2 linked regions of the Halotia branconii CENA392 genome follow. The protein of the gene in region 2 interacts with the protein of the main gene of each other region in a pairwise test. Links are inferred from orthologs where the notes say so. Each region holds a gene or a part of one and is shown on either strand. Other genes may lie near its edges.

Region 1 (7,164 bases), 690 kb from region 2 along the record:
CGTCTCGTTAGAGAAGCCATGCCCAAAGGGCTTTATGGAGCAAAGCGGAATGTAGACACGAAGTGGCTTCCCGTAGGGTAGCAATCGCAGCAGCTAGACTTTGCGATTGCTTCGCTTCATTTCATTACGCTCGCAATGACAAAATATGTTTTTACACATTTGGGATGCTCCCAAAATATATAAGGTGTACTGAGTTTTTTTCAAAAATCAAGTATCAATTCTGTAGTATTTTTAGTATCCAGTGAATGCTAGTAGGGACACAGTGTTTTTTGTCCCTACTCTCATAGTGGTAATTTAACTAGAAAAATTCAACTGTTCTTCCGAAATCCAAGTTCCGTGAAATCCATAGGGTACTCGCTGGGGAATTAGCACCCGCGCCACAGGTTCAGCAGTCATATCTTGGGCATTCACCACTACCATTTCAGAAGTTTTGGAACTTTGATCATGAACAAAAGTGATTAGCCAGCCGTCATCTTCAACTGTACTACCAGGACGAGGAACAAATACCGCTTCACCACCATAGCGTCCCTCTCCAAATTCATGGGTTTTGGACTTGCCCTTACTGAGGTCGTACTTAATGATGCCGTCTAAGAGAGGCTCAGTACTGTTTGCCATCCTAGCAGTATAGCCATATTGGGTGTTTTGTCCTAAAAAGTTTTCGTTGACGCGGGGAAATTCCGCAGGTACATCATCGAGCATTTCTTCGCGTACTGTGCCATCATTTAGGTTAAATCGCCAGCGATGCAAACGAGGAATATTTCCTTCTGGATCAAGTTCTGTCTCTTTACTAGTTAAAACATTAGTAGAACTCATGCGACAGGCGATAAGTACAACTTCGTCTTCTTCTTCGTAAGCGTTGAGGGTATGAAAAACGTAGCAAGAGGGACACTCAAACCAGCTAATGCTACTATTATCGCCGTAACGAGGAACAATACCAAAGCGACTGGGGCGATCGCGCTCAAACAAAATTGGAGGTTTTCCCCGTTGCGCTCGTTTGGCGCTATAAGTCAACGGTAAATCCATAAAAATTGTGTAATTTTCAGTGATGGCAAAATCGTGCATCATCACGCTCGTCGGTAAGTCAATCGGTACTGTGCGTACTAACTTGCCTTCTGTAGAAACTATGCTGTATTGCAAATATGGTGGCTCGAAGGAGTAGCCAAAGAACATCATCTCACCGATAATTGGGTCTATCTTGGGGTGAGCAGTAAAAGCAGAATTGAGTTGACCATGATAAGTGTACTCACCAATTGTCTTTAAATCAGGAAGCCTGATTACATAAGGCGCACCTCCTTCCCACAGCGCTAACATTTGACCTGCGTGCCATACAAGAGCAGTATTGGCAGTATTTTTTTTGCTAATACCGTGGGGAACTTTTGTTTGCTGTGGTTCTAGAAGTCCAGTCCAGATTGCTTTATTGGCTTGTTTCTCGATTTTCCATCCAGTTGTTCGCACATAGCGGTTGCTATAAGTTGCTTTGCCGTCGCTAATTCGCACACCATGTAACATCCCATCCCCATCAAACCAGTGATATTGGCCAATGGGTGCATGTTGAGGATTCGGGCCATTACGCACAAACATACCCGATAGTTCAGGGGGGAGATGACCTATTACTTCTAGGGTGTCACTGGTAATTTCTTTACGGACAGGGGCAAAATTTCCTTTAAGATATGGATTGGTCGCAGTTATTGTCATTGTGTTAATTGTGAGAGCGAGTAAATCTGATAGTGGCACTTTTTCAATAATAATTAGCGATCGCCTTTATGGTTCTTCGCAATACAATTTTTATTTTTTAGAGACTACCTATCACGACCTAACATTAGGTATTTCTATTCATAACTACCACTACGCCCTAGAAATTCTAGACTTTTAATGCGATCGCCAATATACTAGTTTAGCTTTCATCATGGCTGCTGTTTGACAATATGGCGATCGCAACTACAAACCTTTACTTATTTGCGCCGTCCTACTTAAATAGTCTGGACACAACACCTCTCAAAATATGTGGTAACATTTTTGGACTTGGTAAGAAGATTATCCCTAACTGCTGCATCAATCCAAGTACATCTCCCTGTCCCCAATGCTCTACAATTTTTCCGTCTTCTACTTGATCAATGTGCATGATTGACAAGCTGATTTGCTTACCCGTTGGTGGAAGACCCTGAAACTCTCCCAGATGCTTCGCTGTGAATGTTCCGCACGTTACCACTTTATCGCCTGAAACGATGATCTCATCAAAAGTGTGTTGCCCTTGACTAAAAGCTAAATAAAATGACATCCCAAACTGCTTGAATCCTTCCCCATCTAATGGCTCAGGCACACCCGCCAAATGAGCAACAAAATTCGGAGCCAGAAGTTCTAAGGCTTGCTCGATTTTGCGATCATCAAAGGCTTTGTAAAACTGAAGAACGATCTTTTTGTTGTGTTCAGTCAGCATAGGAGATTGGATTTTGAGCTAAATACGGGATGTCTACGACGAGCTAAGCCTACCCACAAATTTCTCTAATCTATCCATGCCCTTTTCAATAGTTGTCATATCTGTGGCATAAGAAAGACGAATATTGTCATCAGCACCAAAAGCAACTCCGGGTATGACTGCAACTTGATGTTCTTCTAAAAGAGCATTACAAAATTCTAAAGATTTAAGACCAGTTTTGCTAATATCTGGAAACAGATAAAAAGCGCCATCTGGTTTAGCGGTACTCAATCCGGGAATGGCGTTGAGTCTATCTAACATCACTTGTCGCCGTTTAGCAAAAGCTTCAAGCATTGACTTTACACAGTCTTGGGAATTTTGTAATGCCGCGATCGCTCCATATTGGGCAAAGGTACACACATTCGATGTACTATGCCCTTGAATGGTACTTGCGGCTTTGATAATCTCCACTGGCCCTGCTAAATAGCCTAGTCGCCATCCAGTCATTGAGTAAGCTTTCGCAAACCCGTTACTAATTAAAGTCCGGTGAAAAATTTCTTGACCTAAAGAACCAATGCTGATATGTTCTGCACCGTCGTAGAGAATTTTTTCATAAATCTCGTCGGAGACAACATAGATATCTGCATCGACTACTACTTGTGCTAAAGCTTTAATTTCCTCTGGCGTGTACACCATCCCGGTAGGATTAGAGGGAGAATTAAGAACAAATAACTTGGTTTTAGGTGTAATTGCTTTGCGTAGTTGTTCGGGAGTAATTTTATAACCCGTTGAAGCATCTGTATGGACAATTACTGGTACACCACTGACTAAAGTTACCATTTCCGGATAGCTTAACCAGTAGGGAGCCGGGATAATCACCTCATCGCCCGGATCAATTAGCGCCACCATTAAGTTGTACAGAGAATGCTTACCGCCGTTAGTGACGATGACATTCTCTGATTTGTAATCAAGACCGTTATCAATTTTAAGCTTGTGGGCGATCGCTTCCCTTAACTTTGGTTCTCCGGCTGCTGGGCCGTACTTGGTTTTACCTTCATCCAAAGCTTTTGCTGCTGCGGCTTTGATATGCGCTGGGGTGTCAAAATCTGGTTCTCCAGCGCTAAAACTACAAACATCTACTCCATCCGCCTTTAGTGCCTTAGCTTTAGCTGCGATCGCTAAGGTTAGAGAGGGTGTCACCTGACTTACTCGTGCTGCCAGTTTCATTACTGCTTTATTTGGCAAATCTTTCACTGTTCTTAGGATATCCCATAATTGCAACTGAGAACTGAGAAATCAGAAAAATGAGAGCAATATTGCTCTTTTATCTGCCTAATCTCCCTTTCTCTTGATAGATTCAATGTAATTAAAAAAGAGTTAAATATAAACAAAAAGAACCTGTAATCATTCTGTAACTTAGGGGAATTTATCATTTTTTTCTATGAAATCAACATTAAATTTTGATTATTTTCAAGGAAATTCTTTTTCTGATTTGTTTGCTGAAGATATTAAAGATCTATCTTATGCTTTCATCCTCAATTACCCTGCAACTGCCAGTTGGGCTGCGTACCCAAATACACAAAAGTATCTGATTCAAGATGGTAGTGATGAAGCTACCAAAACCTCTTTCAATAAAATCCACCAGAAAGAACCTTGGAAAAACTTGGCTGTATTAGGCGATGCGATTCCGGGAATTATAATTAGTTTACCGCCAAAATTGCTACTTGATTATTGGCGGGAACATTTTGGTTTTAGTTACACCAATATAGAAGTATTAGAGCGATCGCGTTATCTAGATGATCTCAACTGTAGCGATGGCTGCGCCAACGCCTTCGGCGAACGCTTCGACAAATTGATTACTTTATTTCCCTTTGATCATCTGCAACCAGCAAAACATGCTGTTGATCCAGATATTCATTATCACTTGCTCAATAAAGCAACGCTAGCTGAGTTGGGAGTACCACATCCCAAATATAAAACTTATAATTTACACTCTTTAAGTCTTGCAGATATTCCCTTACCGCAGCAATTTCCATATCTAATCAAAACGTCCCACGGACTTTCAGGAGAAGGCACTTATATTATTAACAATACCAGCGATCTAAATTATTGCTTTGCAGAATTAAGAAAGTATCTCGATATTAAGTTACTAGATACAATTATTGTCTCAGAGTTCGTCGAAAATATAGTGCAGAACTACTGTGTGCAGTTTTATCTTAGTAAGACAGGAGACATAACCCTGATTGGTACTACTAGCCAACTCGTCACTTCAGAAGGCGATTATTTGGGAGGGCTAATTCACTATCGCCATACAGATATGAGTATATTTTTTGAGATGATTGCTGCCATTGGGAAAAACGCCCATCAACAAGGTTATTTCGGTATTATTGGCTTTGACGTGCTAGAAGATCAAAGCGGACAGTTTTATGTAATCGATGCTAATTTTCGAGTCAACGGTTCGACTCCATTATGTCTACAGCGTCATACTCTATTGGGATTGGGGAAGGAAGTAGCTAAGTATTCCAGTAACTATCAAATAGATGGCACATTGGAATCAATGTTAATGAATTTGCAATCAGAATTAAAGCGTAAAGATTTGATAATTCTGTCAGCAAAAGAGTTAGTTAGATATGGCAAAATTTATACCGAAATTTATGGGATTGTGACTGGAGAAACGATTGAGTCAATGCAGCAGATTGAGCAAAAGTTACAGAAAAAACGATTACGGTGATTTTTGGGAAATTAAAATAGGACTCACGCAAGAACTCTCTGAAACTCTTATTTCTCTGTGTTCTCTGCGTCGCGCCAGTTGCTACCCTGCGGGAAGCCGCAAAGCGTCTACAAGTCGGGGAACCCGACGACAGTCGCTTCAAGTCGGCAAAGCCGCCCACAGCGCTGTCTCCCCAACGCACTGGCTTCTCTGCGGTTTAATTTTCCGTTACTGGTGCAAAAGTTAAAAATTAATTTGAAACTGGGTACAGAATAATGGTGCGATTAAAAATATGGCAATGGGTTGTATTGGCAATCCCGATCGCTTTTATAATTATTTTTCTTTTAGTATCCGCAGGATTGCAAATTCACGCCTGGGGTATTAATTGGATTTGGGGTATATTCACGCTGATATTCGTGGGCTGGCGTTGGTTGTTAGTCAAGTGGACTCAACCTGCACTTAAGCAGATGGAAGCCGTAATGGTAGAAGTCAGAGAAGATCTAGTATCAGCCACAAATAATACAGCCGGGCTACCAGGAAGAAGCGACAACACTCAACAAGCAGAAACCGCACTGCAAGGGATTTTAAAAGCAGCACAAAGCGATCGCCCGATTTGGGAAGATTGGACAACGTTTTGGCAAAGATGTCAAGATTTAGTGACGGCGATCGCTCGTATTTATCATCCTGAAGTTCAGTATCCTCTACTTAATATTTACGTTCCCCAAGCTTACGGACTGATTCGAGGAACCGTAGATGATCTTGATCGGTGGATGCAGAAGCTATCACCTGTCCTGAATCAGGTAACAGTTGGACAAGCTTACCAAGCTTACGAAGTTTACCAAAAACTAGAACCGTCTGCTCGGAAATTCTGGCGAGTTTGGAATTGGGCGCAGTGGGTTTTAAATCCGGTAGCTGCGGTTGCTAATCGCGCCACCAAAGGCTACAGCAACCGGGCAACTGAGCAACTTTTGGTAAATTTGGGTCAAATGCTTCAAGAAGCTGCTTTAAGGAACTTATGTAACCAAGCGATCGCTCTTTATGGCGGTAATGCATTCCCAACTGCTACAGCCACTGTTACCACACCTGCATTACCGAAAGCGAAAATCCAAACCCTGCGAGATATCTTAACTCAAGCAAAACCAACAGCAGCAGTTGAGCAAAAACCCGTCAGTATTCTTTTGGTGGGGCGGACGGGATCTGGTAAAAGCAGCTTGATTAACACTTTGTTTCAAGCTGATTTGGCAAATGTGGATGTCCTACCTAGTACCGATAAAATTCAAAATTACCAATGGCAAACTGCAAACAAAGAAACATTAACACTTTGGGATACTCCCGGTTACGAACAAGCGAATCGGGAAGATTTCCGTAAATTAGTACTTGACTATGCAACAAATGCCGATTTACTGCTACTTGTGACTCCTGCCCTCGATCCAGCTTTGCAAATGGATGTAGACTTTCTCAGAGATATCAAAGCAGAAATTACAGATTTACCAGCAATTGCGATCGTCACTCAAGTAGATCGTCTACGTCCGATTCGGGAATGGCAACCGCCTTATGATTGGGAATTGGGCGATCGCCCCAAAGAAGTTGCGATTCGGCAAGCTACAGAATATCGCACTCAAATGTTAGGACAATTTTGTAATTTGGTTTTACCGATTGTCACCAGCGATATGCAAACAAATCGAGCGTCTTGGGGAATAGAACCATTATCCTTAGGATTAATCGAGGCGATCGCCCCTGCCAAACAACTGCGGCTAGCTCGTTTTTTACGTAACTTAGAAGCCCGTACCGTCGCCTCTGCTAAAATCATTGACCATTACACCTTTCAAATGGCGACTACCCAAGGACTCACATCATTACTTAAAAGTCCTGTGCTTCAGTTCATTTCTACTTTATCTACCGGATCTCCAGCTTTGGCATACGTACTTGCAGAACAAATTCCCGTAGAACAGTTACCCATTGTGATTGGTAAATTGCAAATGGCCTATGAATTGTTCTCGCTTTTGCATGTTGGCGATGCAAATAAACTTAACTTTGA
Region 2 (7,518 bases):
TGGAAGCGATTACCATCACTCCCATTTGTCCCATGAGTCTTTCTAGTCGCCCTCTGGTTTTGCCTCCTGGCGTAGTTGTTAGTATTTGGCCTCTGGGAGATTACGATTTGAGTACTAAGCTATGGACAGATGGGGTCTTAGCTACTTCAATTTGGCCTGGACATCGTGTTGATGTGCGAATGGCTGATTGTCGGGCTAAGTTTATTATTTTGCGAGAAAACAACTCATACTATCAGACGCTACGAGAGAAGTTGCTCTGGGCGGGTACTAGGGTTCGCTACACTAATAATCACCGAAATTGATTGTTTTCTCCAGTATCTGCAATCTGACATTCCCTGGCTTTAGCTAACGCCTAGAGCTAGGGTGTTTTTGTATCTGGCTATGACTAAATAATACTAAATTGTAAAACAATATATTATTTGAAGCACAAAATGAGCAATAATTTTATCTTGGTAACTCCTTAACTTGCATCAAATCCAATCCCCGTTTAAAAATTTCATCAATTGGTAACATCTGACCATCAGTAGTCATAAACTTATGGTCTTTTGTTGCCCGAATTGTTGAACCATCTTCTAAGCAATATTCAAAAACTTCTTGTTGACCGCGATGATGCCACTGTGCTATTGGTTGCGTATAAACATTACCATTACTATCAATACTATAAACAGTGCATTTAATATTTTTTTCTACAATCTTGCCAATAGGCATTAAGCCATATTCTACAGTCAATATTTCTGTGTCATAACTTAAGCAATATTCAGCAAATTTTAACATTTGCTCAAATAATTCATCAGCTACTTGTTTTTTGACTCCATTTTTAGCTGCACCATCAACAAATTTTTCTCGCTGTTTTTGCATCTCCGAAACTTTCTTTTTACCCATTGCACGGCGTAACAAATCAGCTTGTCCTAAAGAATATCCAGCCATATCTTGAGCAATTTTCATAATTTGCTCTTGATAAACCATAATTCCGTAGGTTTCATTCAATACTGGTTCAAGAATAGGGCTTTGATAATCAATCGTTTCCCGTCCATGCTTACGGTTAATAAATTTAGGAATTAATCCTGCATCTAATGGGCCTGGTCGGTAAAGTGCCAAAATTGAAGAAATATCTTCTATATTAGAAGGCTTCAAATCTCGTACTATTTGACGCATTCCAGAAGACTCTAATTGAAATATTCCTTCTAATTCACCCGCTTCTAAAAGTTCGTAAGATTTCTGTACATCTTTTGGTAAAGTGCTATGTTCACCTTTAGCTAATATTTTCTGAGCTTTTCTTTCTTGACCTGTAATTTCATCTGGGTCAATACGATAGCCATTGGTTTGTTCAATCAAATCAATAGTTTTTTGAATCAATGTCAAGTTCCGCAAACCCAGAAAATCCATTTTCAACAAACCCATCGATTCCAAATCTTCCATGAAATACTGGGTAATTACAGAACCATCATTGTTTCTTTGTAGCGGCACAATTTCATCTAATGGGTCAGCAGAAATTACCACACCTGCGGCATGAACACCAAAGGTTTTGTTAGTTCCTTCGATTCGCATTGCCATATCAAGCCAATGACGAACATGAGGGTTATTATCGTATTTTTCTTTAAACTCTGGTTCTGGAGTTGCATCAGAAATCATCACCTTGAGTTTAGTCGGTTTACCCCTCACTACAGGAATTAATTTCGCCATTTTATCGGCTTCGCCGTAGGGAATATTTAATACTCTGGCAACATCTTTTAAAACAGCTTTAGAAGTTAAACGGTTAAAAGTAATGATTTGGGCGACTCTATCTTTACCGTATTTTTCTGTTACATATTCAATAACTTTATCTCGCTTTTCAATACAGAAATCTGTATCAATATCAGGCATGGACTTCCGTTCTGGATTCAAGAAACGTTCAAATAGTAATCCATGATGTACTGGATCAATATTGGTAATTCGCATTGCATAAGCAACTAAAGAACCAGCAGCTGAACCACGTCCTGGACCTACAGGAATATTATTATCTCTAGCAAATTTGATATAGTCCCACACAACTAAGAAGTATGTAGAAAAACCCATTTGCTGAAGCATTTTAAGTTCATATTCCAATCTTTCTTTATAGACTGGATCAACTTCGGTACGGGATTTGCGATTTAATCGTTCTAAAAGTCCTTGCCAAGCTACCTCTTCGGCATAAGTATCGGGAGTGTGACCAGAGGGAATAGGAGGAGTAGGAATTTGAGGCTCGCCCATAATATGGTAAGGCTCAACTTTATCGGCAACTTCTTCGGTAGTAGCTATAGCTTCAGTTATGACATCATCTGGCAAATGGTCACGAAATAATAACTGCATTTCTTCGGCGGATTTCAGATATTCTGTACCGCTATAACGCATCCGATTATCTTCAATAATGAGCTTGCCAGTTTGAATACATAACAAAGCATCATGTGCTTCAACATCAAAGCAAGAAATAAAATGAGAATCGTTAGTAGCAACAAATTTGATTTCTAATTCCCGCGCAATTTTGACAATTTCTACATTGACAATTCGGTCTTCTTGAGAGCCGTGGTCTTGAATTTCTAGATAAAAATCATCACCAAATACTTCTTTATACCATTTGGCAACTTTACGCGCTGCATCGGGTCTACCGCTGAGAATTGCTTGAGGAATTTCACCACCCAAACAAGCACTTGTAACAATTAAACCTTCATGATATTGTTTGAGTAAATCTTTATTGATACAAGGACGAGAAAAAATCCCTTTACCTTGTACACCTTGGAGATGAGAAATAGTGGTTAATTTAACTAAATTTTTGTAACCTTTAGTATTTTTAGCTAAGACGACTTGATGATATTTAGGACGACGTTCTTGTTTTTCAATATCACCGTTGATGATATACATTTCGTTGCCAATTATTGGCTTAATGTTTTTACTACGGCAAATCTTAATTAATTCGACAGCACCATACATGACACCATGATCGGTAAGGGCGATCGCTTTGATACCCAGTGCGATCGCTTGATCTACCAACTCTGGTAGCTGACTTGCTCCATCAAGCAAACTGTAGTCACTATGAATATGTAATGGTACAAAAGACATATACGTCTCCAAGCACAAGCCAAATATATCTCTGAGGATATCCCTGATCAATACCCCTTCGAGCAGGAATTTTTAAAGCAACGGGATCTTAGATTAACTTGTTTGCGGAAATTTAACTTCCGAAAGAGATGTTTTAATAGTTACATTAGTTAGATTACTCAGTTTTTAGTAGTAATAATGACACTGCCGTTTACGAGGCAATATCTGCGCTGTCTATCTCCCAAGTAAAGACAGTGCTATGTCTCTACTTAGACTTTAGGTAACGTATAATTAGTTTCCTATGATGTTTAGTAGTTAATTTTTATTGACAATATGACCGTCAATATATTAATAAACGGCAAAAAGCCACGTTCTTGAGACGAGGCTTAGTTTATTAATTGGTATTCAGTGCAACAGTGTTTATAAGAATCTAATGCTGTTGAGGTCCTTTAGCGTCACATTCTTTAGTCCAACACCGTTGAAGAAGTTGAATCCGCCAGCCTTGGGCAAAGCGGCGAGGATTCAATTCTAATTGAGAATCATTACTAAACAAAGGTTGGTTTAGATACTGCCAAATAGGAAATTTAATTTTGTTGTTTTGTGCGGTCATAGGAGGAACAATTAATATGAAGGCGTGGCAGCAGTAGTTGGCATTTTATATAAGAATTGCCAGATACTGATTTTCTAGTTAAAGATGACATGTTACTTATTCAGTTGTCTTGGTGGCAATTGCGGAATCTTACTGAAATATTTCTGCCAAACTCGCTAGACTAACCTTTAAGTGAAAAGTTCCTAATTAAATATTTATGATCAGAAATCCGCAGATATACGGAAACTGATATAGTAATCCGGTTTGATTCGGTGAATTTATTTGTGTAGGTAGGGAACAGGAAACAGGGAACAGTTAAGAAGGGATAGATATGTACTAAATCGTGTTCAAAAATCAAATAGGAGTCCTATATCAGACTTATTTGATTAATAGAAAATCTGGTATTGCTGAATCAAGGGATGAATTTTGTTTCGTGCATAGACACGGTAGCGGCTTCCCGCAGGGTAGGCGCAAAGGCGCGAAGAATCAATCTTTTGCTTTGGTCAAAAATTTTAATTCATCCCGCATTTATGCAACGCCGAAAATCTAACTCTATCAAAGCTACAGGAAGGGGAAAAATTCAAAACCTCTCTCTTTTCAAAAGAAAGAGAGAGGTAAAAACTGTAACTTACTCAACTAAAAGCCGTTACAATTGTTTAGTAATGAGTACCTGTTTTGCGATGATTAATAGCAGTAACCGCATCAGGTTGAATTAATTTACCGTTGTCAACAGTTGCATATACTACCCAATGGTCGCCACATTCCATGCGTTGGCTGACCGAACATTCTACATAAGCTAAAGCATCGGTGATTACAGTACAGCCGTTATCTGCAACTGTGGTGCTAAAGTTGGCAAACCGATCTTCTCCTGGGGCAAAGTTTTTGCGAAAATGCTTCATGTAATCTAAATGATTACCATCAGCCAGGATATTTAGAGCGAATTTACCTCCTGGATACATGAGAGATTCTACTGCTCTATCTTTGGCGATCGCAATAGTTAAACCAGGTGGGTTAAAGGTTGCTTGTGATACCCAAGCGCCTAACATCCCGGTAGACACATCTCCTTGTTTGGCAGTAATCACGCATACTGAACCGACAATCCTACCCACTGCTTGTTCTAAAGGAGTAGCAGATTGCTGGGGTACGCGCACTTTTTTAGCTTTTCTCAGTGTTTGGGCAAAGTCTGTACCGACTTCTTCACAGAATTTGAGAGTAACATCATCAGGCTTAAACTTCACTTTCAAACTCTCAAATCCAAAGCGGTGTCCTGCATCCCGCAGTTTACCTTCAATCATGTCTATCGCTTCACCACTCCAGCCGTAGGAACCAAACACCCCAGCTAGTTTGTTGTTGTCACCAATGGTTAACACGATACCCAAAGCGGTATGAATCGGAGTAGGTGCATGGCCACCGATAGTTGGAGAACCAATTACAAAACCATCCGACTGTTCTACAGCAGTACGGATTTCATCAGGTGAAGCAAATTCGCAATTAATTGAATGGACTGCGACTCCTCCCTTGGTTAGCCCCAAACCCATCGCCTGTGCCAGGGTTGCTGTATTGCCATAAGCTGACGCATAAAGTAGAGCCACAGAAATTTCTCGATCTCTTTGAGAACGACTCCATTCTGCATAAGCTTTGGTGAGTTCGATTAAGCCAGTGCGTACTAAAGGCCCGTGACCGACAGCATACATTCTCACCTGGAAATCTGATATTTTCTCCAAAGCTGCTTCCACATGGGTCGCTTGAGGAGCCATCAGACAATTGTAATAATAGCGCTGGTCTTCTTTAAATGATTCCCAGTTCTCATCAAAAACTTCATCACTACAGATATGACTACCGAAGAGTTTATCTGTATAAAGAATTTGGGTTTGTTGGTCGTAGGTACAAAGTCCTTCTGGCCAACGAGGACTAGGAATAGGCAAGAATTTTAAAGCATGACCCTTACCTAAATCTAAAGTTTCTTTCCCCCGCATCACCAAAATTTCTGGTGTGTTATCTGGGAAAGCGTTACGTAAATGTGCAGCGCTAGGTAAAGAACAGACAAAGGTAATGTGTGGCGCTAGTTCGAGAACTGCCTTGAGAGTGGGAATACGGTTAGGACTAAAATGACCAAGGATCACATAATCCAACTTTTTCAAGTTTAGAGTCTGCTGCAACGCCTCTAGATAAATTTCGGTGAAGCTTTCCGCTGGCGGGTCAATAATTGCAGTTTTATCACCTTCAATCAAATAGCAGTTAGAGGTAGTACCTCTTTCTAGTGCGTATTCAATTTCAAACCGCAAACGTGACCAACTACGTGCTTTGAGGATTTTAGTATTTGTAGCAATGGGGAGAACTTGTACGTCACGGGGTTTGGAATCGGTCATAGATTTTCGGTGAAGTGTAGAAAAAAAATGGAAAAACCGGGTAGATTTTGCCCAGTTTTTAGCCGATTGCATGAAGCCAGTCAAGGAATTTAGAAAGCTCATGGAAGTTGTGAAATGCTGGCGGGGAGAAGAAGTAGGGGAGGCAGGGGAGGCAGAGGGGCAGGGAGCAGGGGGAAAAGGAGAAAGAGCTAATTTTTCTTCATCCCCCTTGCACCCCGCACCCTGCCCCAATTCTTCTTTCTTATGCCCTATTAGTAGTAATTACCTACTTTGCGATGACGAACTGCTGTTAATGCATCGGGTTTAGAAACACGACCTTCTTGAACGGTGCAGTAGACAATCCAGTGGTCGCTGCACTCCATGCTGCTTTGTACTTCACATTCCATGTATGCCAAAGCGTCTGTCAGAATTGGGGAACCGTTTTTCGCGGTTCGGGTTTTGACTCCAGCAAATCGGTCAGCGCCAGGATGTAAGCGCTTGAGGAATTGTTTTTTGAGTTCTTGATAATTTCCTTCTTCCAAGACGTTGAGGACGAAGCGATCGCCTTCTTGCATCAAGGAATCAATGGCGCGGTCTTTGGCGACGGCAATTGTAAATCCTAATGGTTGCAAACTTGCTTGCGATACCCAAGAAGCTAACATGGCACTTGACACATCACCTTTTTTGGTGGTGACAATGTACAGTCCGCTGCTAATCCGTCCTAAGGCTTTTTCCATGTTCACATCAAGAGATTTGATCTGCTTGATGTTGCGTTCGCGCACTAGCAACTGTCCTAAGTCTGTACCTGCTTCTTGGCACAACTGGAATGTACTGGCGGTAGGAACTTCTTTAATCCGAATCGCTGGGAAGGCTTCTTTTACACCCAAGTCAATAAATTTTCTGCGAATTGTATCAACGGGTTCATCATCTCCGCCATAACATTCAAATAGCCCCACCAGTTGCTTGTCTTTAGCAACTGATAACAAGGAACTGATACCAGCCTGAGCTGCTACAGCAGTTGTTGGGGGCATCCCAATAATTAGACCAGCGGCTCTACCTGCGAGTTCTTGAATTTCTTGCAATCCGGCGGTGCTAAGATCGATAACCTCTATGGCAACTCCAGTTTTTTGGATGCCTTCAGCGATCGCCATACCTAACTGATCGCTGTATCCGTATTCGGAAACATAGAACAAGCCGACGGTGGTTTCTGCTTTCGCTTGTCTTTGACTCCAACTGTCGTAACACCCGGTCAGCACATCTAAATGATGATGTAACAAAGGTCCGTGACCGTTGGCGATAATGTTAATCTTGCCAAGTTCACTCATTCTCTTCATGGCATTCAATAGAGAACGAGCATTAGGCCCCATCAGACAATCATAGTAAAATCTAAAGTCAGCTTCAATCGCCTCTAAGTCTTCATCAAAGGTGCGATCGTCGCAGAAGTGCATCCCAAAAGCATCACAGGTGAAGATAGTTTGGGTTTTGCGGTCGTAGCTAAAGATAGTGTCAGGCCAGTGCAGGTTAGGC

What was found.
Region 1: the proteins of QI031_RS12225 (region 2) and QI031_RS09350 interact in binary tests that used the Escherichia coli proteins (3 or more experiments, as listed by UniProt). The link is inferred for Halotia branconii CENA392 from one-to-one orthologs.

What each region holds. Positions count from the first base shown.
Region 1 is NZ_CP124543.1:2,106,078-2,113,241, forward strand. The notes cover bases 1,558-4,382. They hold QI031_RS09350 (pyridoxal phosphate-dependent aminotransferase), read right to left. Parts: upstream 3,644-4,382; coding sequence 2,471-3,643; downstream 1,558-2,470. Other genes in these bases: QI031_RS09340 (carotenoid oxygenase family protein), read right to left, coding at 1,558-1,695; QI031_RS09345 (ester cyclase), read right to left, coding at 1,967-2,437; QI031_RS09355 (carbamoylphosphate synthase large subunit), read left to right, coding at 3,858-4,382. Outside these bases: more of QI031_RS09340, read right to left, coding at 295-1,557; more of QI031_RS09355, read left to right, coding at 4,383-5,147; QI031_RS09360 (GTPase family protein), read left to right, coding at 5,402-7,164. UniProt on the Escherichia coli protein: Shows aminotransferase activity with methionine and histidine as substrates, and to a lesser extent also with phenylalanine.
Region 2 is NZ_CP124543.1:2,790,313-2,797,830, reverse strand. The notes cover bases 245-3,423. They hold QI031_RS12225 (DNA polymerase III subunit alpha), read right to left. Parts: upstream 3,076-3,423; coding sequence 445-3,075; downstream 245-444. Other genes in these bases: QI031_RS12230 (NAD(+) kinase), read left to right, coding at 245-302. Also shown: more of QI031_RS12230, read left to right, coding at 1-244; QI031_RS12220 (hypothetical protein), read right to left, coding at 3,485-3,664; QI031_RS12215 (diflavin flavoprotein), read right to left, coding at 4,300-6,012; QI031_RS12210 (diflavin flavoprotein), read right to left, coding at 6,264-7,518. UniProt on the Escherichia coli protein: DNA polymerase III is a complex, multichain enzyme responsible for most of the replicative synthesis in bacteria. This DNA polymerase also exhibits 3' to 5' exonuclease activity. The alpha chain is the DNA polymerase catalytic subunit.